One region of the Streptomyces sp. NPDC048479 genome, then DNA from elsewhere that is predicted to be linked to it. Evidence: riboswitches for the same ligand, from Rfam matches in the RefSeq annotation. Region 1 holds a riboswitch; each other region holds the start of a gene.
The links. Region 1 has a riboswitch for cyclic di-AMP ahead of AB0D12_RS08950 (NlpC/P60 family protein). Riboswitches for the same ligand answer to the same signal wherever they lie in the genome.

Region 1 (5,545 bases):
CCTTGTACGGCAGCCCGACCCGGATGAAGATCTCTTCGAAGACACGGGACTGGGCGTTCGTACGGTAGAAGACGGCGACGTCGCCTGCCTTCGCGTCGCCCGCGTCCGTCAGCCGGTCGATCTCGTCGGCAACGAACTGCGCCTCGTCGTGCTCGGTGTCCGCGACATAGCCCGTGATCTGCGCGCCGGCGCCGGCGTTGGTCCAGAGGTTCTTGGGCCGGCGGCTTTCGTTCCGCTCGATGACGGCGTTGGCGGCGGAGAGGATCGTCTGCGTCGAGCGGTAGTTCTGCTCGAGCAGGATCGTCGTCGCGTCCGGGTAGTCCTCCTCGAACTGGAGGATGTTACGGATGGTCGCGCCGCGGAAGGCGTAAATCGACTGGTCCGCGTCGCCGACCACGCAGAGCTCGGCCGGCGGCAGGTCCTCGTGGCCCGTCCCCACCAGCTCGCGTACGAGCGTGTACTGAGCGTGGTTGGTGTCCTGGTACTCGTCCACCAGGACGTGCCGGAAGCGCCGCTGGTAGTGTTCGGCGACGTCCGGGAACGCCTGGAGGAGGTGGACGGTGGTCATGATGATGTCGTCGAAGTCCAGGGCATTGGCCTCGCGCAGCCTCGCCTGGTACATGCGGTAGGCCTCGGCGAGCGTCTTCTCGAAACCGTCGACGGCCTGGTCGGCGAAGGTCTCCTCGTCGATCAGCTCGTTCTTCAGATTCGAGATCTTCGCGCTGAAGGACTTCGGCGGGAACTTCTTGGGGTCGAGGTCCAGATCGCGGCAGACCAGTGCCATCAGTCGCTTGGAGTCGGCGGCGTCGTAGATCGAGAACGACGAGGTGAAGCCGAGCTTCTTGGACTCCCGGCGCAGGATGCGGACGCACGCGCTGTGGAAGGTCATGACCCACATGGCGTTGGCGCGCGGCCCGACGAGCTGCTCGACGCGCTCCTTCATCTCGCCGGCGGCCTTGTTGGTGAAGGTGATCGCCAGTATCTGGCCGGGGTGCACGCTGCGGGTCCCCAGCAGATGCGCGATCCGGTGGGTCAGCACCCGGGTCTTGCCGGACCCGGCGCCGGCCACGATGAGCAGCGGCGACCCGGTGTGCACCACGGCGGCACGCTGCTGCTCGTTCAGCCCCTCGAGCAGGGCGGCGGGGTCCACGACGGTACGCGGGGCGCCGTCGCGGTAGTACGGGTCCCGGGCCGGAGGCACGTCAAATGCGCCCTGGAAGAGATCGTCCGGGATCTCCTCCGGGGCCGAGTCCTCGGGCGGTGGCGGGTGCTGCTCCGCGCTGGGCTGGAGGTCCGCCAGGAAGCTGTCGTCAAAGAGGCTGCTCATCGCTCTACGAGTCTAGGCCGCCGCACTGACAGCCCGCGGCCGCATTGCGATACGACTCCGAGAGCGGCTCCGGCACGACTCGGGCAGCGACTCGGGCGACGAGACCGACGAGGAGCCCGACGACGCTGCGCGATCAGGCCGCTCCGCTGCGCTGTCGCGCGGCGTCGGCCCGTGAGCGACTCCTCACTCAGCCGGGAAGGTCACGAAAATGTATCGGACATATCGAACATCAACCTTCACAGCAACCACACGAGTTGGCTAGCGTGCTCGATCAGGCGGCCCGTACCCCCCTGGCGACTCGCGCCGAATCGGGCGGCCTGCGCCGAATTCGAGCTCTCTTCACGGGAGTTCGGAACCGGGGACCCACCATGCACAACCTGGGGTGAATCGGACCGTTCCCCCTCGGTCCGTAGGGCGACCTTCCGTTCCGCCCGAACCCGACAGCTAACCCGGTAGGCGGTCCACGGAAGAAGGAGATGCCGGCCTTGGCGTCGCATCGCAAACCGCGTACCCGTACCGGAATGGCAGGACTACGCGCCAACTCCCCCGCCGTCGGGTTCACGACGGCTGCCCTCGCCTCCGTCACCCTGCTGTCCACGCAGAGCGCCAACGCCGCGCCCACCGAGCCGAAGCCCTCCGTCGAAGAGGTGCAGAAGAAGGTCGACGATCTGTACCGGCAGGCCGGCACCGCGACCGAAAAGTACAACAAGGCCAAGGAATCCACCGATGAGAAGCGGCGCGAGGTCGACCAGCTGCTCGACGATGCCGCGAAGCGCACGGACAAGCTGAACGAGTCCCGGCGCACGCTCGGCAACTACGCGGCCGCGCAGTACCGCACGGGCGCGGTCACCCCGACCGCCGCCCTGCTGCTCGCGGACAGCCCGCAGGCGTACTTCGACCAGACACAGCTGATGGACCGGATGACCGACCGTCAGCGCACTGTCATCGACGACTACGAGACCCAGCGAGCCGCAGCCGCCAAGCAGCGCGCGGAGGCGACGAAGAGCCTCGAGTCGCTCACGGACTCCCAGAAGGCGCTGCGCACCAGCAAGCAGGAAGTCCAGGCGAAGCTGAGCGAGGCGCGTTCGCTGCTGTCGAAGCTGACCGCCGAGGAGAAGGCGCGGCTCGCGGCGATCGAGCGCGAGAAGGAGGAAGTGGCGCGCCGCAAGGCCGAGGCCAAGGCCAAGGAGGAAGCGAAGGCCCGCGCCGACGCGGAGGCGGAGCGCAAGCGCCGGGAGCAGGCGCAGCAGCCGGGCGGCGACAGCGGCACGGGTACAGGCACAGGCACAGGCACCAGCGACGGTGCGTACGCGGCCAAGGCCGACAAGGTCCTCTCGTTCGCCCGCTCGCAGATGGGCAAGCCGTACGTCTGGGGCGCCACGGGCCCGAGCTCGTACGACTGCTCGGGACTGACCCAGGCCGCCTGGAAGGCGGCCGGCGTGGATCTGCCGCGCACCACCTGGGACCAGGTGAAGGTCGGCAAGCGGATCGCGACAAAGGATCTGCTCCCGGGCGACCTGGTCTTCTTCTACGACGACATCAGCCACGTCGGCATCTACATCGGCGACGGCAAGATGATCCACGCGCCCAAGCCCGGCGCGAACGTCCGCGAGGAGTCGATCTACTACATGCCGATCTACGGCAGCGTGCGTCCGGCATAGCGGAACAACCGGCACAGCGGAACAAGTGGAACGCCCGGACCCGACCGCGCCCGGGCGTTCCCAGCACGGAAGGCCACGTACGGAGGACCACGTACGGAAGACGTGCCACGTACGGAGAACGCCGCTCTCACATCGGGAGCGGCGTTCTCACGTCCAGAGCGTGGCGATGAAGATGTTCGCCACCGTCAGTCCGCCCACCGCCCCGAACAGCGCCTTCTCCACCTTCTCCTCGTCCCGCTTCACATACACCAGGCCCAGGATCACGATCAGCACCGCCAGCTTGATGCCGATCTTGAGGTTGTTCACCGCCTGGTCGTCCGCCTGGTTCAGGCCCACCAGCACCACGCCCGTGACCAGCATCGTCAGCGCGCCGTGCAGCATCGCCGGAATGAAGCGTGCCTCTCCCACGCCTATCGCCTTCATCTGAGTGAGGAAGCCGCCGAGCAGCGACGCGATGCCGATGATGTGCAGGGCGACGAAGACATTGATGAGTACGTCCATGAGGCGGAGCCTAACCGCCCCCATACCACCGCTCTCCGGGCAGGTGGGCCTCGTTCGCCTCATCGGTCACTCCGGTACGGAAATGCGGTCCGGCACCCTGGGCAGGGCTCTCACAAGGCGCACCCTCATGTCCACCTTTGGCCAACATCGGTCCTTACGCCTCTTTCCCGTGACCCCCAGGTTTAGCGTCCTCCCTCAGGTGACCGACTCCCCACCGCCGCCGAGCTCCCGGGCGGCCGTCAGTCACCACCGCCGAGAGATCCGGCGGCGGGCCGCTCCCCCTGTGCGGTCCGCCGTCGGACTCTGCCTCGGACCGGCAGGGAACGGAAGGACGTGGACGCCCTCGTGGCAGCGCACCGGAAACCGAAGCAGCATCCGCTCACCGGGCCCGCCGCCCGTACCGCCGCCACTCTCGCGCTCGCCGGTGCAGCGACCGCCACCGCATTCGAAGGCGCCGGGCACGCCGAGCCCCGCCTCAGCCCCGCACAGATCAAGGCCAAGGTCGACAAGCTGTACCAGGAGGCGGAGGCCGCCACCGAGAAGTACAACGAGGCCAAGGAGCAGACCGGCAGGGCGCGCGAGTCACTGGACGCGCTGCGCGACGAGGCCGGGCGCCGGACCGAGCGGCTCAACACCTCACGGAACGCGCTCGGTTCGATCGCCACCGCCCAGTACCGCGCCGGCGGTATCGACCCCGGCCTGCAGCTCGCGCTCACTTCCGACCCCGACCAGTATCTGGAGCGCGCCGCGCTCGCCGAGCGGGTCGGCGAGCGGCACGCGGACGCGATCACCGGCGTACACCAACAACTGGTGGAGATCGCACGGTTGAAGGCGCGGGCCGACGAGCGGATGAGAGCTCTGGAGGCCCGGCAGACCGAGTTGGCGAAGCACAAGTCCACCGTCCGGGAGAAGCTCGCCGCCGCCGAGCGTCTGCTGACCCGGATGACCGCCGAGCAGCGCGCGGCGTACAACTCCGCCTACGGCGGTACGGGCGGAGCGGCGGATGCCCGCGCCGACCGCTCCGCCGTCCCGCGCGGCTCGCTCCGGGCCCCCAATTCCCGTGCCGCGCATGCCGTCGCGTACGCGTACGGAGCACTCGGCAAGCCCTATGTATGGGGTGCGACGGGCCCGGGTTCGTACGACTGCTCCGGTCTCACACAGGCCGCCTGGCGCTCCGCCGGCGTCTCACTGCCCCGCACCACCTACACCCAGATCAACACCGGCGAACGCGTGTCCCTCTCTCAACTCGCCCCTGGCGACCTGGTGTTCTTCTACTCCGGCATCTCCCATGTCGGCCTCTACATCGGCGGCGGCCAGATGATCCACGCGCCCCGTCCCGGCGCCCCCGTCCGTATCGCGCCCATCGACCAGATGCCCTTCGCGGGTGCGGCCCGCCCCGTGTAGCCCGCCGCAGAGCCCGCGCCACCGAAGGGACCGCGAACCGCTCGCAAACCGGTTGCCCGGCCGCGCACGGAAGTGACACCATCCCCGGCGTCCCAAGATCCCGATCGCGGCAGGAGCCCCCCGTGGACGTCGACGTCCAGAACTACGTACGCACGCTCACGCTCCGCACGCCCGACCACGTCCGCGTCGGTCCCTTCACCGTGCGCTACAACCCCAACTGGGCGATCCCACCGGCGAATTACGCCATCCCCGACCATGGCGCGGAGCCGACCACCGAAGAGGTCAACGCTCTGATCGCCGTCTTCCGCGAGCGCGACCGGCAGCCACGCCTGGAGTTCCTGCCGTCGTGCGCCCCCGAGGTCGAGCCCGCTCTGCTCGCGGCCGGCTTCACGGTCGAGCGCCGCGCACCACTGCTGGCGTGCACGCCCGAATCCCTCATAGCCCCGGCGCCGGTCGACGGAGTCAGCCTCACCGAGCCCTCCGACGAGGCCGGGTACACCGCCGCGGCGGGCGTGCAGCATCTCGCGTACGGCGAGTCGGGGGACCCGACCGACGGCGAAATCGCCTGGCTGCGCGGGGTTAACGAGGGCGGCGGTGTCGCAGGCCTCGCCACGGACGACAAGGACGGCACACCGGTCGCCGCGGGCGGCTG
Region 2 (5,545 bases), on a different contig from region 1:
CTGGCCGACCCGGACCACCGCCTGGACGACAGCGCGTGGGAAGTTCTGCAGATCCCGGTTGGCGTCGCCTTCTTCTTCCGTAACGCGGCGCTCGACCGCCTGGTCGCGCTGTACCCGAGTCCCGCCGGCGCGACCGAGAGTGAACTGGACCCGTCGGCATGGCAGGCCGTGCTGGGCGGCAGCCGGCTGGCCGCGCTTCTCGAACCCGACGTGGAGGCACTCCTGTTGCGCCGTGTGGAAGGCCGGGCCGAGTGCTACCTCGTCCCGATCGACATCTGTTACGAACTGGTGGGCCGCATGCGCCTGTTGTGGCAGGGCTTTGACGGCGGAGCCGAGGCCCGGGCCGATCTGGAGGCCTTCTTCGCACATGTCGGCGGCCGCGCCCAAGTGGTGCAGGGGGCGGACCGGCCATGACGGAGTTCGCCTTCACGTGTACGGGCGTACGGGCCGACCAGTACGCCGCCGGTCCGACACTCGTCTTCAGGCTGCGCATCACCGCGTCCGACAACGCCCGCGTGCACGCCCTGGCCCTGCGCTGCCAGATCCGTATCGAACCCGCGCGCCGCGGCTACGCTCCCACGGAGGCCGACGGGCTGGCCGACCTCTTCGGAGAGCGCTCACGCTGGGGCAGCACGCTCCAGCCGGTTCAGTTCGCCCAGGTCTCGCACATGGTTCCCAGCTTCACGGGAGAGACGGAAACCGACCTCGCCGTCCCCTGCACATACGACATGGACGTCGCCGCCACCCGGTATTTCAACGCCCTCGAGGCGGGCGAGGTGCCGCTGCTCATGCTGTTCTCCGGAACGGCATTCACCGGGCCAGGCGGCTTCCGCGTCGAGCCCGTGCCGTGGGACCGGGAGGCGGCCTTCCGGATGCCGGTAAAGGTGTGGCAGGAGATGGTCGAGCAGCACTTCCCCGGCTGCGGCTGGATCCGGCTGCCGCGCGACACCATGGACGCGCTGCTCGCATTCCGTTCGCGGCGGGCACATCCCTCCTGGGAGGCGGCCGTCCGGGCCCTGCTGGCCGAGGCCGGCACGCCGGACCCCCAGCCGGTCCACGCCCTGGACCGAGCGCTGCTGCCACGCGCTACCGGAAGGACGGCACGTTGACGACAACTGCCTTCGCACCGGCGACGGAAGCCCGGTTCGCCGTCGCCCGACAGGTGGCCGACGCGGTGCTCTTCGAGGGCTATGTGCTCTACCCGTACCGTGCTTCGGCGGCCAAGAACCGGCTGCGCTGGCAGTTCGGAGTCCTCGTGCCGCCCGCCTGGGGCTCCGAGTGCGAGGAGCACGACTTCCAGCACACCGAATGTCTGATGGAACCGAAGGCGGGCGCGACGCTGGCGGTCGAGGTGCGTTTCCTGCACGCCCGGCGCAGGACCGTGCAACAGGCCCGGCAGGACGGCGGGTTCGAGACGGTGCCCGAACTCCACCTCGAGGATCGCGTCCTGGTGCCCTGGGACGAGGGCGTCGAGGAGCGTGTCGAGGTCCTCGCAGACGTGGAGGAGCTGGCAGGAGACGGTGTCACCGTTCCCTTCACCCGCCCTGCCCGCGAAGAGACCGAGCCCGTCCTGGACGCGACCGGCCGGACAGTGGGCCGGCTGATTCGCCGATGCGAGGAGATCAGTGGCGCCGTGCGGCTGTCCGCACGTGACCTCGACGGTCCCTACCGGGTGATGCGCCTGACCGCTGTCGTGGAGAACACCAGCAGCTGGAGCCCGCCGGACGGCACGGCCGACCGTGACGCGGCGCTGCCCCGCTCGCTGGTGGCCGCGCATCTGCTGATGGGCCTCAGCGCCGGGTCGTTCCTGTCGATGACGGATCCGCCCGAGTGGGCCAAGGGCGCGATCGCGTCCTGCCGCAACCTGCACACCTGGCCGGTCCTCGCCGGCGAACCCGGCCGCGCGGACCTGGTGCTGTCTTCCCCGATCATCCTGGAGGACCACCCCGCCATCGCCCCGGAGAGCCCAGGGGCTCTCTACGACGCCACCGAGATCGACGAGATCCTCGCGCTGCGCACCGCAGCCCTCACCGACGAGGAGAAGCGCGAGGCTCGTGGCACCGACGAGCGGGCCGGCGCGGTGATCGACCTGGCCGACTCGATGCCCCCTGAAGTCCTTGAGCGCCTGCACGGTGCGGTGCGTGCGCTACGGGAGGTGACCGGCCCCGACGCGTCGGACGCTGACGCACCCCCGCCGCCCGACTGTCGCGGGTTCACCGACGAATACGGCGTGGAGGCGCCGGGCACCCCGTGGTGGGACCCGGCGAGCGACTCCGGCTTCGACCCGGCCCGCGACCGGGTCGTCGTGGACGGCCGGTCGCTGGGGGCCGGGAGCCGCGTGCTGCTGCGCCCCGGCCTGCGGCGCACCGACGCACAGGACCTGTTCCTGCACGGCCGCAGCGCCAGGGTCGAGGCGGTGCTGCACGACGTGGACGGGGCAGTGCATCTGGCAGTGACCGTCGAGGGCGATCCAGGAGCCGACATCCGCCGCGAGCAGGGCCGCTTCCTGTACTTCCAGCCCGACGAGGTCGCCCCCCTGGAGGACGCATGACACGTCCTGAGCGGAACAGCGACCGGATTCTGGTCGCCGGGGTCGGAAACATCTTCCTCGGCGACGATGGCTTCGGCGTCGAGACCGTGCGCAGGCTGGCCGCGGAACAGCTGCCGGAGCACGCCGAGGTCGTGGACATCGGCGTACGGGGCGTACACCTGGCGTATCAGCTTCTCGACGGCTACGACACGCTCGTCCTGGTCGATGCCACGGCGCGCGGCGGCGAACCCGGCACGGTGTATCTGATCGAAGCCGACGGCGCGTGCGGCATCGAGCCCCGGAACGCGCTGCTGGACGGTCACCGGATGTCCCCCGACGCGGTCCTGGCTCTCCTGGAGACCCTCTGCGCCGGGACCGGCGCGCGGCCGCCGCGGCGCATCCTGGTAGTGGGATGCGAACCCGCCGGTGTGGAGGAAGGCATCGGTCTCAGTCCGGCCGTGGCCGCCGCGGTGCCGGAGGCCGTACGGCTGATCATGGGCTTGCTGCGGGACGGCGAGCAGGAATCGTCCGCGCCACCGGCTGCGGTCGGCGAGGCTGCGAAGTGAGGAGAAGAGCATGAAGAAGACGATCATCGGTGGCGCGGCCGCCGCTACTGCCGCGACTGCGCTGGCCGCCGTCGTCAGGCTGGCCCTGCCGGACCTCATGCGCTATCTGCGCATCCGCAGGATGTGACGCGACTGAGGCGACTGCGTCAGTAGGCGCCGTTCACATTGTCGATCGAGCCGTACTTGGCGGCGGCGTAGTTGCACGCGGCGGTGATGTTGGCGACCGGGTCGTAGCTGTCCATCGACGTGCCGGGCACGTGATAGGCACGGAACGTCGGGTCGATGACCTGGAGGAGCCCCTTGGACGGGGTTCCCTTCACGGCGTTGGAGTCCCAGTTGTTGATGGCCAGCGGGTTGCCCGAGGACTCGCGCATGATGTTCCGGTGGATGCCGTTGTACGAGCCGGGGATGCCGTGCTTGGCCATGACGTCGAGCGACTCCCTGATCCAGCCGTCGAGGTTGTTCGCATAGGTCGCGGGCTTCGCGGCGGTGGCGGCGCTATTGGTGGCCAGCGTGCTCCTCTGCGCGGAGCGGCTGGCCCGCTCGTCCGGAGAAGACGTGTTGGGGGTCACCTTGGCCTTTTTGCCGACCGACAGCTTGAGACCCGCGTGAATCAGCGAAGGGTTGCTACCGATTGCCCGCCGGTTGTCCTTGTACAGCTGCATCCAGCCGCCGCTCAGGGAGTGCGCCCGTGCGATCTTGGAAAGGGAGTCGCCCACAACGACGGAATAGGTGGTGGGCAGGGCCTTCTTCGCGGCGACGGGTGTGGTGCCCGCGACGGTCGGCGCCACAGCCTTTTCAGCTGTGAAGGGATGCGCCGTCGGCTGCGCCGCGCCGGCAGTGGTCGCGCCGATCACCGGCAGGACGAGTGCGGCACCTCCCGCACCCGCAGCGACGAAACCCCGAGTGATCGGGCTGGACTTGGGACGGCGATGCTTACCCTTTGCGGGCATGGCGAGTTCCTCTCCGTCGCCTGCGAGGTCAGCTGTCGGGTTCGGGCTGGAGATGCCCGGCCGCAGTAGGAATGCGACTTCACCCCGAGCCGTTCCGGATTCCGGATCGGCGGCTTACCTGGGTCCCCCGCTCCTGCCGTACGTAAGTGGGTGGGTTTTGCCGGACGGCGGCAGGATTCGGCGTTCCGTCCGGATTGCGGTGACCGTAAGCGAAAAGGGCTGGATGGAACAAGCCCTGAATTCACCACTGCAATCCACGCGGCGGATTCTGCCGCGAAAAATCCGGTGATCCACCGAGGGCGGGAAACTCAACTTTCTTTCTGGGGCACGGGACTGAGCCAGGCCGGCGCCCTTCGCGCAGCGTCACGGACGTGACCCATATCACGAGCTTCGATGCGGGACGGTCTGCCCCACGGCGCCGCGAAAATACACGACAAGTCGCGTGATTTCCCGCAAAATGGATGTCGGGAGCAATGTCGAGCAAACGCCCATTCCGGACACTCCGAGGCGGGATTGCGCTCCCGGGGTGCGTATTCAATCCCTGCATTCGACTTATACGTGCATTGGTGCCCTATAGGTACGTTCTGTCCGTTTAGGTGGTAATCGGAGCCACCCCTCGGCCGGGCTGTTCTGTGGCGACGTACACCTCGAGACCGGCACGGCTTCCGCCGCTGCCCCGAATGGTGTACGCGGCCGGGTGGCGTCGGCGTGCCGGGCTCCCGGCCACCGGGTCCCGGCCTGTAATGGTGCCGAACGGCCCCAGCGCTCAGCTTGCGCGGGCGGGCGACGCCCACCGGGCCCAGAGCGTTCGACGGCGGTCGGCCAGTGCCAGGACGGAGAGCGATGCACGAGATGTCCATCGCGTTGGCTGTCGTCGGCCAGGTGGAGCAGGCGGCGGCCGAAGCAGGCGGCGTCACCGCGGTGACGTCCGTACGCCTCCAGGTCGGCGAGTTGGCCGGTGTGGTCCCCGACGCTCTCTCCTTCTGCTTCGAACTGGCCTGTGCCGGGACCGTTCTGGAAGGTGCCGAGCTGGTCGCGGACTCCGTGCCGGGTCGTGCCCGCTGCGAACCGTGCGCGGATGAATGGGCGGTCGGAATGCCGCCGCAACTGTGCTGTCCGATGTGCGGAGAGGCGACCGCCGAGCTGCTCTCGGGCCGCGAGCTGCAGATCGTCAGCGTGCACTGGGAGGACGGCCAGGAGCACGAACGGGCCCGTGAACCCATTTTCGAGGAGTGCTGAAGCATGTGCCGTGTGGTCGATCTGCAACAGGCGGTCCTCGCCAAGAACGATGCGACCGCGCACACGCTGCGCGCCGAACTTGCCGCCCGCGGCACCACGATCGTCAATCTGCTGTCCAGCCCCGGCAGTGGGAAGACCGCTCTGCTGGAGGGCGAGCTGCTGCTGGCACGGGAGCGGGGAGTACGGGTCGCGGCCCTGACCGCCGACCTCGCCACCGAGAACGACGCTGTGCGCCTGGCTCGTTCAGGAGTTCCGGT
Region 3 (5,545 bases), on a different contig from region 1:
GAAGAGCGGGTCCTCGATGGAGACGAGCGGGTAGGCCGCCACGAGCTCCTCGTAGTACTCGGTCATCTCGGCGGCCGAGCGGGACTTGCCCTCGAACTCGTACAGGCCGTCCTTGTAGAACTCGGACGCGGCGACGTCGAGCGCCAGCGCGATGTCCTTGCCCGGGGCGTAACCGGCCTGCTTGATGGCCTCGAGGATGAGGTCCAGGGCGGCGCGGTTGGAATCCAGGTTCGGCGCGAAGCCGCCCTCGTCGCCGAGGCCGGTGGAGAGGCCCTTGGTCTTCAGGACGGACTTGAGGGTGTGGTAGACCTCGGCGCCCCAGCGCAGGGCCTCGGAGAAGGACTCGGCGCCGATCGGCGCGATCATGAACTCCTGGATGTCCACGTTGGAGTCGGCGTGCGAGCCGCCGTTCAGGATGTTCATCATCGGAACGGGCAGCAGGTGCGCGTTCGGGCCGCCGAGGTAGCGGAAGAGCGGCAGGTCGGAGGCCTCGGAGGCGGCGTGCGCGACGGCGAGGGAGACGCCGAGGATGGCGTTGGCACCGAGGGAGGACTTGTCCGGAGTGGCGTCCAGGTCGAACATCGCCTGGTCGATCAGGCGCTGCTCGGTGGCGTCGTAGCCGACGAGCTCCGGGCCGATCTGCTCGATGACGGCGAGGACGGCCTTCTCGACGCCCTTGCCCTGGTAGCGGTTCTGGTCACCGTCGCGGAGCTCAAGAGCCTCGAACGCACCGGTGGAGGCGCCGGACGGAACAGCAGCACGGCCCGTGCTGCCGTCGTCGAGGCCAACCTCGACCTCGACCGTGGGGTTGCCTCGGGAGTCCAGGATTTCCCGGGCTACGACGACGTCGATGGACGGCACGAGCATCTCCTTCTGGGATGTGACGCGAGAAGTGCAGGGTCTCTTGGCCTTGCGACATGAGCCTAACCGGCTCCACGGCATCGGCCAGCCGTTGCCCGCCCGCTGGGACGAAAAACGCCCCGAAGACTCGCGGCGCAGGACAAACAGCACGTGAACTACCTGCGGGTAACGCCACGAGGGCCCGGCAAGGACCGGTAACGACGGGTACCGACCGGGACAGACAGCGCCCCGGCCCAGCGCGTACGGGGGGAGACGCGCCGGACCGGGGGCTGGGACCCGGCCCAGCGCGTACGGGGGGGAGACGCGCCGGACCGGAGTCTGGGACCCGGGGTCAGCTCAGGTGGAGCTGCTGGCCCGGGAAGATCACATCGGAGTCCTTGACGATGTCCTTGTTGAGGTCGAACAGCTTCTGCCAGCCGCCCTTGACCTTCTTGGCCTCGGCGATCGTGCCGAGGGTGTCGCCGGCCTTGACCTTGTACTCGCCGTCGCCCTTCTTGAAGCCCTTGGCGGCGGGCGCGGACTTCGCCGGGGCGGCGGGGCGCTCGGAGCGCGTCGTGGGGGCCTCGGCGCGCTTCGGGGCGGGCTTCGGGGCGGGCTGCGCCTGCTGCGTGGTGCCGGAGCCACCGTTGTAGGCGGCGTTGGACAGGCCGACGCCGCAGTTCGGCCAGGCACCCTTGCCCTGCCCGGCCAGGACCTTCTCGGCGACCGCTATCTGCTGGGACTTGGAGGCCTGGTCGGCGGAGGAGGCGTACGCCGTGCCGCCGTACGCGGCCCAGGTGGAGGCCGAGAACTGCAGGCCGCCGTAGAAGCCGTTGCCGGTGTTGATGGACCAGTTGCCACCGGCCTCGCACTGGGCGACCTTGTCCCACTCGGAGGCGGTCGCGGCGGAGGCGGAGGTGGCGCCCATCAGCGGGGCGGCGACGACGGCACCGGTGACACCGGCGAACGCGGCGATACGGGCAGTCCGATCAAGAACGGTCGGGCGGCGGTGCTTGTTCTTGCTGGAAAACAGCATGGAACATCTCCTCACCGACGCCTACGAGGTGAGCTGTCGGGTTCGGGCCAAGTGAGTTGCCCGGCCGCGCGTCCTGCGCGCAGCTTCACCCCAAGCCGGTCCGTCGGCCGTTGCGTACTGCTCTCAACGGCCGGGCCCGGCGCTTACCTTGGGTCCCCCGCTCCTGCCTTCGGCGCTCTGTGCGAACGACTACTCCCCCCGACCGGCGGCAGGATTCGGCGTGACGGTCAGTGGTGCCCGCGGTGGCGAGCGGTTCAGACCGTAGACACAGCTCTCCCCGATGTCCAAAGACGAACATCGGGGAGAAATCGCCCATTTCGCTGCTCAGGGAACTCTCGTTTCCGCAGGTGAGAAGCGGAACAACCGGACCCGAGGGGCGAGATATGCCAGTTGGGACAAAGAGACCCATGTCTCAGTTGAACAAACTCGGACATACATCGGCGAACTGCCGCTACTTCACGTCCAGATCGAGGCTCTGGCCAGGGAGGATGAGATCCGGATCGGCGCCGACCGTCTCGCGGTTCGCCTCGTAGATCGCGGACCAGCCACCGGTCAGCTTCTGCTCGTCGGCGATGGCCCACAGGCTGTCGCCGGGGCGGACGGTGTACTCGCCGGGCAGGGCGTCCGCTTTGCCGTCGCTGCCGGTCTTGTCGACCTCGTCACGTGTCGCACCGTCACCTCGCGAGGCATGGCGGGCATCTTCGCGCGGATTGTCCGTATTGCCCGGCTCGGCCTCCTCCGGGGCGCCACGGTGCTTGCCGGTGCCGCTGTCGGCGCCGGCGTCCTGCCCCGCACCCGGCTTCGCCGACCCGGACGGCCGGGTCGACGCCTTGGGGCTCGCCGGCGCGGAGGAGTCCGCGGACGGCTCGGCGGACGGCTCGGCGGATCCGGAGGTCCCGGCGGAGGGCTCCGCGGACGCGGCCGGCGGCGCGGGGGTGCTCTGCCCCGGCGACGGCATGGCGCCCGGGTCGACACCGGTCGCGGCGCCGTCGTTCGTCAGCCCCGACAACAGCGAACAGGTGGCCCACGCCTGGGGACCCTGCGCGTCGAGGACCTTCTCCGCGACCGCGATCTGCTGGGAGCGGCTCGCGAGGTCGGCGGTGGGCGCATACGCCGTACCGCCGAAGTCCTGCCAGGTCTCCTGCGAGAGCTGCAGACCGCCGTAGAACCCGTTGCCGAGGTCTGCGCTCCACATGCCGCCGCTCTCGCACTCCGCGACGCGGTCCCACGTGGAGGCGTCGGCGGCGGAGGCCGATCCGGCGCCGAGCAGCGGGATGGCGATGGCCGATCCAGTCACCCCTGCCGCGACGACGATGGCCGGAGCCTGGCGGGGTCGGCGGTGTCGTCCGTTCCCGGAGCGCATGCGGTTGCCTTTCGCGTGACTACAGACGTGACTACAGCCATGTCCGCGGATCTGACCACAGGCCTGACCACAGATGTGACTGGTGGGACGACGGTGAAGGTAGCCGCATTCGAACGCTGGTCACAAGTCGATGCAGCGGAGATCACGTGAAAGTCACAGTCTTGACGCTTCGTCAGATTTATCGAGGTGTGAACTCAACGGGCAGAGTGCGCAATCCGCGCATAATGAGCCCCCCGCGCCATCGCAAATCGGCCGGATCTCCCGCAAGCCGCAAGTCGGGCATCCTGCGGAGCAGCGTCGCCAGCGCCGTCTGCCCCTCCAGCCGGGCGAGCGGCGCACCGAGGCAGTAGTGGATGCCGTGCCCGTACCCGAGATGCTGGTTGTCGCGCCGGGAGAGGTCGAGAATGTCCGGGTCCGTGAACCGCTCCGGGTCCCGGTCGGCCGCGGCGAGCACGACGAGTACGGGATCGCCGGCGGCGATGTCCTGTCCGCCGAGGCTGAGCGGCTGCGTGGCGAACCGCCAGGTCGCGAGCTCCACCGGCCCGTCGTACCGCAGCAGTTCCTCGACACCTGTCGCGAGCAGCTCGCTCTCCCCGGCCGCGAGGGAGGCCTGGAGCCGCTCCCGCTGCGCCGGGTTGCGCAACAGCGCGTAGACGCCGTTGCCGATGAGATTGACCGTCGTCTCGAAGCCCGCGAAGAGAAGAATGAAGGCCATCGCGGCGGCCTCGTTCTCGGTGAGGTGCTCGCCGTGGTCACTGGCGCGAATGAGGCCCGAGATGAGATCGTCGCCCGGATCTTCCCTTTTACGGTGGATGAGTTCGGCGAGATAGCCACGCATCTTCTTCACAGAACGAGCGACACCGCCACGCGGCCCGCCGCCGTGCCGGATCATCATGCCCGCCCAGTCGCGGAAGTCGTCCTGGTCCTCACGCGGGACTCCGAGCATGTCGCAGATGGCGTAGATGGGGAGTGGGAACGCGAACTCATGAATGAGGTCCGCCTCTCCCTTCTCCACGCTGTGCTGATTCTCGAAGATTGTGTCAATGAGACGGTCCGTCAACTCCTGCACCCGCGGCGCGAATTCGGCGACCCGGCCCGGAGTGAACGCCTTCGACACCAGCCGCCGCAACCGGGTGTGGTCGGGCGGGTCGATGTTCAGCAGATGCGTCATCAGCTCGGCCTTGCGCTCGCCCGGGATCCCCGTCTTCCCCTTGGCGTGCGCGGGCTCGGCGTGGTGCACCGGGTTCTTGGACAGCCGCTGGTCGGCGAGCGCCTGCTTGGCGTCGGCGTACCGGGTCACCAGCCATGCCTCGACCCCGCTGGGGAGCCGGGTGCGGTGCACGGGGGCGTGCTCGCGCAGCCAGGCGTAGGCGGGGTAGGGGTCGGTGGCGAACTCCCAGGTGAAGAGTTCGGGGGCAGGTGTGTTGCTCACGCCCCGACGTTATCCGGCTTCCCGTCGAGCGCCTTCCTTGCACCGGGGCAACGAAAGGTACTAACCGGCGTGGCCCTCCGCCACGCGGATCGCATCCCGGTAGGCCCGGGCAGCGGCGCGCAGTGCGGCCTCCGGATCCGTGCCCGCCTCCTCGGCACGAGCAGCGAGGGCGAGCAGTTCGTACCCGATGCCCTCGCCGGCGGGCAGCGGCACGGTAAGTCCCGCGGTACGGACCCGGGAGGCGAGCTTCGCGGCGAGCGCGAGGCCGGGCTGGCCCAGCGGCACGCCGTCCGTGACCGAGTCCCGCTGCTTCTCGATGGCCTTCGTGCGGAGCCAGTGCTCCTTCACGTCCTCCGGCGTCTCGGCGCTCTCGTCGCCGAAGACATGCGGATGGCGGTGGATCAGCTTCTCCACGATCGTCCCGGCGACGTCGTCGATGGAGAACGGCTCGTCCTGATCCTCCTCCGCGATGCGCGCGTGGAAGACGACCTGGAGGAGTACGTCCCCGAGCTCCTCCCGCAGCTCGTCGCGGTCGCCGTCCTCGATCGCCTCGACGAGTTCGTACGCCTCCTCGATGCCGTACTTGGCGAGGCCCTTGTGGGTCTGCTGCGAGGACCACGGGCACTCGAGCCTGATCCGGTCCATGACCTGGACGAGGTCGATGAGACGGGCGCCGGGCAGGTCGTACGAGCCGGGGAGCAGCTCCAGATCCGGCATCTGCACCCGTCCGGACCCGGCCAGCCTGGCGAGCCCGTCGGTCAGGGCCCGGTCGCCCTCGCCGGACGGGACGACCACGACGGTACGGCCTCCCCCAGAGCCTCCGGCCTGGGAGGTACCCCCGGCGCAGGCGTCGACGAGCTCCTGTGCGGTGGGC
Region 4 (5,545 bases), on a different contig from region 1:
CGTCGACATCGTCCACCAGCTCAAGGGCGGGGTGACCTTCGACTCCGACCTGAGGACCACCCTGGAGGTCGTCGAGGAGCCCGGCTCCGCGGGGAAGATCCCTGAGCTGGTGATCGAGGAGCTCGGCGAGGACGGCAGGTACACCAAGGTCAAGAAGTTCGCGGGCGAGGAGAAGTGGCAGCCGGCGGACATCCGCAAGAGCTACGTCATGCACCGCACTCGCCTTCGCGTGAGCGTCATCGACTTCAAGGGCATCCAGAAGCCGGTCAAGCTCACGCTGCAGGCGACGACGTCGCTCACCGAGGGCAACATCCATCCGTTCCTGGGGGCCCAGGGCAGGATCACGGTCGCCCCCGAGCGCGGCACCGCCCCGAGCGGCAAGCCGACCGCGACCCCCTCCCCGACCGCGACCCCCTCCCCGACCGCGTCCGCCTCGCCCTCCCCGACCGCGACGCCGTCCGGCACCCCGTCGGCCTCCGCCACGACCTCGGCGGCGGCCGTCGCGAACGACCCCGTCACCACCACCGGCGCCCTCGCCAGCACCGGATCGTCCAGCTCCACCTGGTACGCGGCGATCACCGCCGCGGTACTGATCGCGGCCGGCGGCGCGCTCACCGCACTCCGCCTGCGCCGCCGCTGAACAGCGCGCATTGCCGCTGCGCAGCACCCTCAGCAGTTCCGCGTCCGTCGCGGGACGGCCGGCGGCGAGGGTGCTGCGCAGCGTGGGCCACAGCCATACGGAGAGCCTTCGGAGAGGCTTCGGAGCAGACCGCCTCATAAAATGGATTTGATCTTGCTCCGGATGGCGTAAGGTTGTGTTCACCGACGCGGGGTGGAGCAGCTCGGTAGCTCGCTGGGCTCATAACCCAGAGGTCGCAGGTTCAAATCCTGTCCCCGCTACTGCAGCCAGTGGCCCGGCACTCGATCAGAGTGCCGGGCCACTGTCGTACCCGCCCCCAACCGTCCGTACCCGGCCCCAGAGTCGCCATAGCCCGGTTGGCCGACCGAGAGTCGCAGCCCGGCGCGGCTGCGGCCAACCTGGGATGAGGGCGGTAATTTCCGCAGCCGTGGCTGGACTGGTCAGGAGATCACTGGTGGGGCAGCGAGAGCAGGACGGCGGCGCCAGCGCTCACCGTCTTGTCCTCGCGCTGCCCTCGCTGATGATCATTGCCGGCGTGGTCTTCGATCTCCTCACCCCGTCCGAGTACACCGCATCTCCGCTCTTCGCCGCCGCTCCGCTGATCGCCGCGCCGTTCTTCTCCTTTCTTGCCACCTTGCTGACCGGCATCGCCGCCGTCGTCAGTGTGCTGGGTCTGCACGTCTACAACGGCACCCTGACCCTGACCCCGGCGAACACCGAGCTGTTCACCGTGGTCACCGTCGCCGGCCTGGCGCTCTTCATCAACCGGGTGGTACGGCTCAGCGGCAGGCGCCTGGCCTCCGCCCGCGACATCGCCGAGACCGCGCAGCGCGCCGTGCTGCCCACGCCCGCCGACCGGATCGGCGGGCTGCAGATCGCCGCGCGGTACGAGGCGGCGCAGGCGGACGCGTTCATCGGCGGCGACCTCTTCGCCGTGCAGGACACCCCGCACGGTGTGCGGCTGGTCGTGGGCGACGTCCGGGGCAAGGGGATGGGGGCGGTCGAGGCCGTGGCCGTGGTCATCGGGGCGTTCCGGGAGGCCGCAGAGCAGGAGAGATCGATCGAGGGCGTCGCCGGGCGCCTGGAGCGGGCGCTCACGCGTGAGGGGACGAGGCGGGGCAGCCTTGATGTGTTCGAGGGGTTCACCACCGCCGTACTCGCCGAGATTCCGCGTGGCGCGGGCGTGGTGCGGGTGGTGAACCGTGGCCATCCGGAGCCGCTGGTGCTGCACGCCGACGGCGACCTGGACAAGCTGGAGCCGACCGAGCACGCGCTGCCGCTGGGAATGGGTGATCTGGGGACCTTGCCGGACCTGGCGGACGAGTATCCGCTCCCGGCCGGGGCCACGCTGCTCCTCTACACCGACGGGGTGACCGAGGCGCGCAACGCGGACGGTACGTTCTACAACCCCGTCGAGCGGCTCGGCGGCCGGCTCTTCGCCGGCCCCGAGGAGCTGCTGGACGCGATCGTCGACGATGTACGCCTGCATACGGGCGGCGGTCCCAACGACGACATGGCGCTGCTGGCGGTCAGCCGCCCGCTCGACGGGCAGCCGGAGCGCCGCAGGACCGTAGGCGTGATCGAAGGGGAGCAGGAAGACACGGGCCAGTACCGTGTGTAGTCGATGGACACCCCTCCGCACAACATTTGAAGCGCCGTCAGAAGTGCGGTGCGGTCCCGGCATCGATCAAGTCGCCCGACTCCGGCTGCTTGTGTCCCGGTAAGTCCAGGGCATTGTCTTCAATGAATAGTCGGAACAGCTTGGAATCCCGCCCTGGTGTCTATTAACGTTCGATAACGCAGCGCGGTTGTCCCAGCTGTCGCAAGAGACGGCACCGTGCGCACGCGCCGAATCCCGCAAGGGAACCGGGGAACCACCAATTGGGGTGAATCGGGTACCTTTTGCCGCTCTGTTCGCGGTCGAAGCGCTCGTAGGAGACCTTCCTGCTCCGAACCCGTCAGCTAACCCGGTAGGCGAGAAGGAAGGAAAGGAGTACGCCTCCGTGGCGTCCAACAGCCCTGCCCCCGCACCCGAATCCCCCTTTCAATCCGACTTCTTCGGCGACGATGTAGCGGAGCGGGCATGGGAGGAATGGAACCCCACCGAGGACTCCGTTCGTCCGGTGCGCGGCCGGCACCGTGTCATGAAGCAGCGCGGCGGACTCGCCCGAAGCTCCACGGTGCTCGGCGTCGGTGTGATCGCAGCGGTCGGCGCGGGCGGCATGGCCAGCGCGCAGGACAAGCCGCCGGTCTCCATATCGCTGCCGGACCTTCCGGACTCGATCAAGGACAAGCTGCCCGACGCCGCGTCACTGCCGGGTGTGGGTGCCTTCATGTCCGACGGCGCCGACGCGCAGTCGGGGAACGCGAACACCTCGCCGCTCACGGCGATGACCCTCGCCGCGGACGACGGCACCGAGGCGGACACGGGCGCGGCCGGCGCCGGTGAGGCCCTGCGCGCCCGCATCCTTCAGCAGGCCGATCAGCAGCGGGCCGAGGCGGACGCCGGGGCCAAGTCGGCCGCGGAGAAGCTCGCGGCCGAGAAGGCCGCGGCGGAGGCGAAGCAGCAGCAGACGGCGGCGGAGGCGAAGGCCGAGGCCGCGAAGCAGAAGGCCGAGGCGGCCGAGGCGGCCGCGGAGGCCAAGGCGGAGGCGGAGCGGCTCGCCAAGCTGGCCGCGAACTTCGCGCTGCCCACCTCCGCGTACACGATCACCTCCACCTTCGGCGAGGCCGGCTCCATGTGGTCCTCGGGCTACCACACCGGCCTGGACTTCGCCGCCCCGACGGGCACGCCGGTCAAGGCGGTGCACGGCGGGACCGTCAAGTCGGCGGGCTGGTCGGGCTCGTACGGCTACCGCACGGTCCTGGAGCTCGAGGACGGTACGGAGGTCTGGTACTGCCACCAGTCGTCGATGTCGGTCAGCGTGGGTCAGAAGGTGACGACGGGCGAGACGATCGGCCGCGTGGGCGCGACCGGCAATGTCACGGGCCCGCATCTGCACCTTGAGGTGCACACCCCGGGCGGTTCGGGCATCGACCCGATGGCCTGGCTCCAGGGCAAGGGCCTCACTGTCTGATCGAGCGCCGCAGTGCCCGGCAGTCCTGGCGTGAGCACTTCACGGCAGTCCTGGCGTGAACGGAATAGCGCGGCCCGGTCTGGCTGTTGATCAAGGTATGACTTCCCTCCGTACCCTTGGCTCCTCAGGCCTGGCCGTCTTTCCGCTCTGCCTCGGCGGCAATGTCTTCGGCTGGACCGCCGACGAGAAGCAGTCCTTCGCCGTGCTCGACGCGTACGTGGCCGCCGGCGGCAACTTCATCGACACCGCCGACGTCTACTCCGCGTGGGGGCCGGGCAACGAGGGTGGCGAGTCCGAGACCGTCATCGGCAACTGGCTTGCCGCGCGCGGCAACCGTTCCGAGGTCGTCGTCGCCACCAAGGTCGGCGCCCACCCCCAGTACAGGGGCCTCTCCGCCACCAATATCGCGGCCGCGGCCGAGGAGTCGCTGCGCCGGCTGCGTACCGACTACATCGACCTGTACTACACGCACTTCGACGACCCGGCCGTCCCCGTCGAGGAGATCATCACCGCCCTCGACCAGCTGGTGAAGGACGGCAAGGTCCGCGCCATCGCCACCTCCAACCTCAGCGTCGAGCGGCTCCAGGCGTCCCTGGACTTCTCGGAGCGCGAGGGTCTGGCCCGCTACTCGGTGCTGCAGCCGCACTACAACCTCGTCTCGCGCGAGACGTACGAGGGTGAGCGCCAGGATGCGGCCGCCCGCGCCGGTCTCGCCGCCGTCCCGTACTACTCGCTCGCCTCCGGCTTCCTCACCGGCAAGTACCGGCCGGGTGCGACGGTGCGGAGCCCACGGGCCGAGGGCGCGGCCGGGCATCTGAAGACCGAGCGGGGCGTGGCCGTGCTCGCCGCGCTGGACAAGGTCGCCGAGGCGCGCGGTGCCGAGATCGCGACTGTCGCGCTCGCCTGGCTGGCCGCGCAGCCGACCGTCGCCGCGCCGATCGCCTCGGCCCGTACGGTCGAGCAGCTGCCCGCCCTGCTGGCGGTCGCAGACCTGGAGCTGAAGGCCGAGGAGCTGGCCGAGCTGACGGCGGCGTCCGCCTGGGGCGTCTAGGAGCGGTACGGGTTGTAGCCGCCGTAGTCGCGGTACGGGGGTGGCACCCACACCCGGCCCGTCGCCCGTGCCGCGTAGGTCAGTGCGGGCGCGGCCACCTCCTTGCGCTGCCACAGGTGGTGCAGCAGCTCCTGCTCGCGCTCAACGAAGTCAGGGCCCGCCGCGCCGCGGTGTGCCCGGTGGCGCAGAAAGGCCAGGGAGGTCGCGAACGTCTCGTACTCCGATACGGCGTGCGCCGCGGCCGGTCCGTAGGTCCGCCGCGCGAAGTCGCGCGCCATCGTGCGTGCCCGCATCGAGGAGAGCGCGCGCGGTTCGTCCCCCGCGAGCCAGCCCGCCGCGGCGTACGCGGGCAGCTCGGCGGATATCGTGCGCAGCTCGCGCTGCCGCGTCCAGATCGCCAGCCAGGTCAGCAGGCCGAAGGCCGGCACCATGAACGCCCCGTACACGCCGTAGAAGCCCAGCGGGCCGAACAGCGACGACGCGCCGTTCCACAGGGCGTGCATGCCCATGGCGAGGACGAGACCGAGCAGCGGCAGTGCGACGCGGCGGATCTTCTGGCGCTGTGCGGCGAGCGCGGCGATCCCGAAGCCGATGCCCGTCAGCACCGTGAAGAGCGGATGTGCGAACGGCGACATCACGACGCGTACGAAGAAGGTCGCCGCGGTCATCGAGGCGAGGCCCGAGGTGCCTATCTCCTGGTCCTCGCCGAAGGCGTTGCCCAGATAGAGGATGTTCTCGGTGAAGGCGAAGCCGGTCGCGGTGAAGCCGGCCACGACG

Region 2: another riboswitch for cyclic di-AMP. It lies ahead of AB0D12_RS23255 (transglycosylase SLT domain-containing protein); the one in region 1 lies ahead of AB0D12_RS08950 (NlpC/P60 family protein).
Region 3: another riboswitch for cyclic di-AMP. It lies ahead of AB0D12_RS16790 (transglycosylase family protein); the one in region 1 lies ahead of AB0D12_RS08950 (NlpC/P60 family protein).
Region 4: another riboswitch for cyclic di-AMP. It lies ahead of AB0D12_RS20770 (M23 family metallopeptidase); the one in region 1 lies ahead of AB0D12_RS08950 (NlpC/P60 family protein).

What each region holds. Positions count from the first base shown of each region.
Region 1 covers NZ_JBEZKA010000004.1:287,472-293,016, reverse strand. The annotation lists gene pcrA (DNA helicase PcrA) at 1-1,327, opposite strand, end outside; cyclic di-AMP (ydaO/yuaA leader) riboswitch at 1,638-1,801, shown strand; gene AB0D12_RS08950 (NlpC/P60 family protein) at 1,804-2,988, shown strand; gene AB0D12_RS08945 (hypothetical protein) at 3,136-3,489, opposite strand; gene AB0D12_RS08940 (NlpC/P60 family protein) at 3,823-4,893, shown strand; gene AB0D12_RS08935 (GNAT family N-acetyltransferase) at 5,016-5,545, shown strand, end outside.
Region 2 covers NZ_JBEZKA010000015.1:82,111-87,655, forward strand. The annotation lists gene AB0D12_RS23235 (DUF5947 family protein) at 1-414, shown strand, start outside; gene AB0D12_RS23240 (DUF6084 family protein) at 411-1,109, shown strand; gene AB0D12_RS23245 (hypothetical protein) at 1,106-2,551, shown strand; gene AB0D12_RS23250 (hydrogenase maturation protease) at 2,548-3,096, shown strand; gene AB0D12_RS23255 (transglycosylase SLT domain-containing protein) at 3,243-4,049, opposite strand; cyclic di-AMP (ydaO/yuaA leader) riboswitch at 4,054-4,242, opposite strand; gene AB0D12_RS23260 (hydrogenase maturation nickel metallochaperone HypA) at 4,893-5,288, shown strand; gene hypB (hydrogenase nickel incorporation protein HypB) at 5,292-5,545, shown strand, end outside.
Region 3 covers NZ_JBEZKA010000009.1:162,901-168,445, reverse strand. The annotation lists gene eno (phosphopyruvate hydratase) at 1-867, opposite strand, end outside; gene AB0D12_RS16790 (transglycosylase family protein) at 1,193-1,876, opposite strand; cyclic di-AMP (ydaO/yuaA leader) riboswitch at 1,880-2,061, opposite strand; gene AB0D12_RS16785 (transglycosylase family protein) at 2,328-3,239, opposite strand; gene AB0D12_RS16780 (cytochrome P450) at 3,418-4,671, opposite strand; gene AB0D12_RS16775 (nucleoside triphosphate pyrophosphohydrolase) at 4,732-5,545, opposite strand, start outside.
Region 4 covers NZ_JBEZKA010000012.1:217,459-223,003, forward strand. The annotation lists gene AB0D12_RS20755 (hypothetical protein) at 1-640, shown strand, start outside; tRNA gene AB0D12_RS20760 (tRNA-Met) at 827-900, shown strand; gene AB0D12_RS20765 (PP2C family protein-serine/threonine phosphatase) at 1,095-2,261, shown strand; cyclic di-AMP (ydaO/yuaA leader) riboswitch at 2,477-2,632, shown strand; gene AB0D12_RS20770 (M23 family metallopeptidase) at 2,644-3,717, shown strand; gene AB0D12_RS20775 (aldo/keto reductase) at 3,815-4,768, shown strand; gene AB0D12_RS20780 (PrsW family intramembrane metalloprotease) at 4,765-5,545, opposite strand, start outside.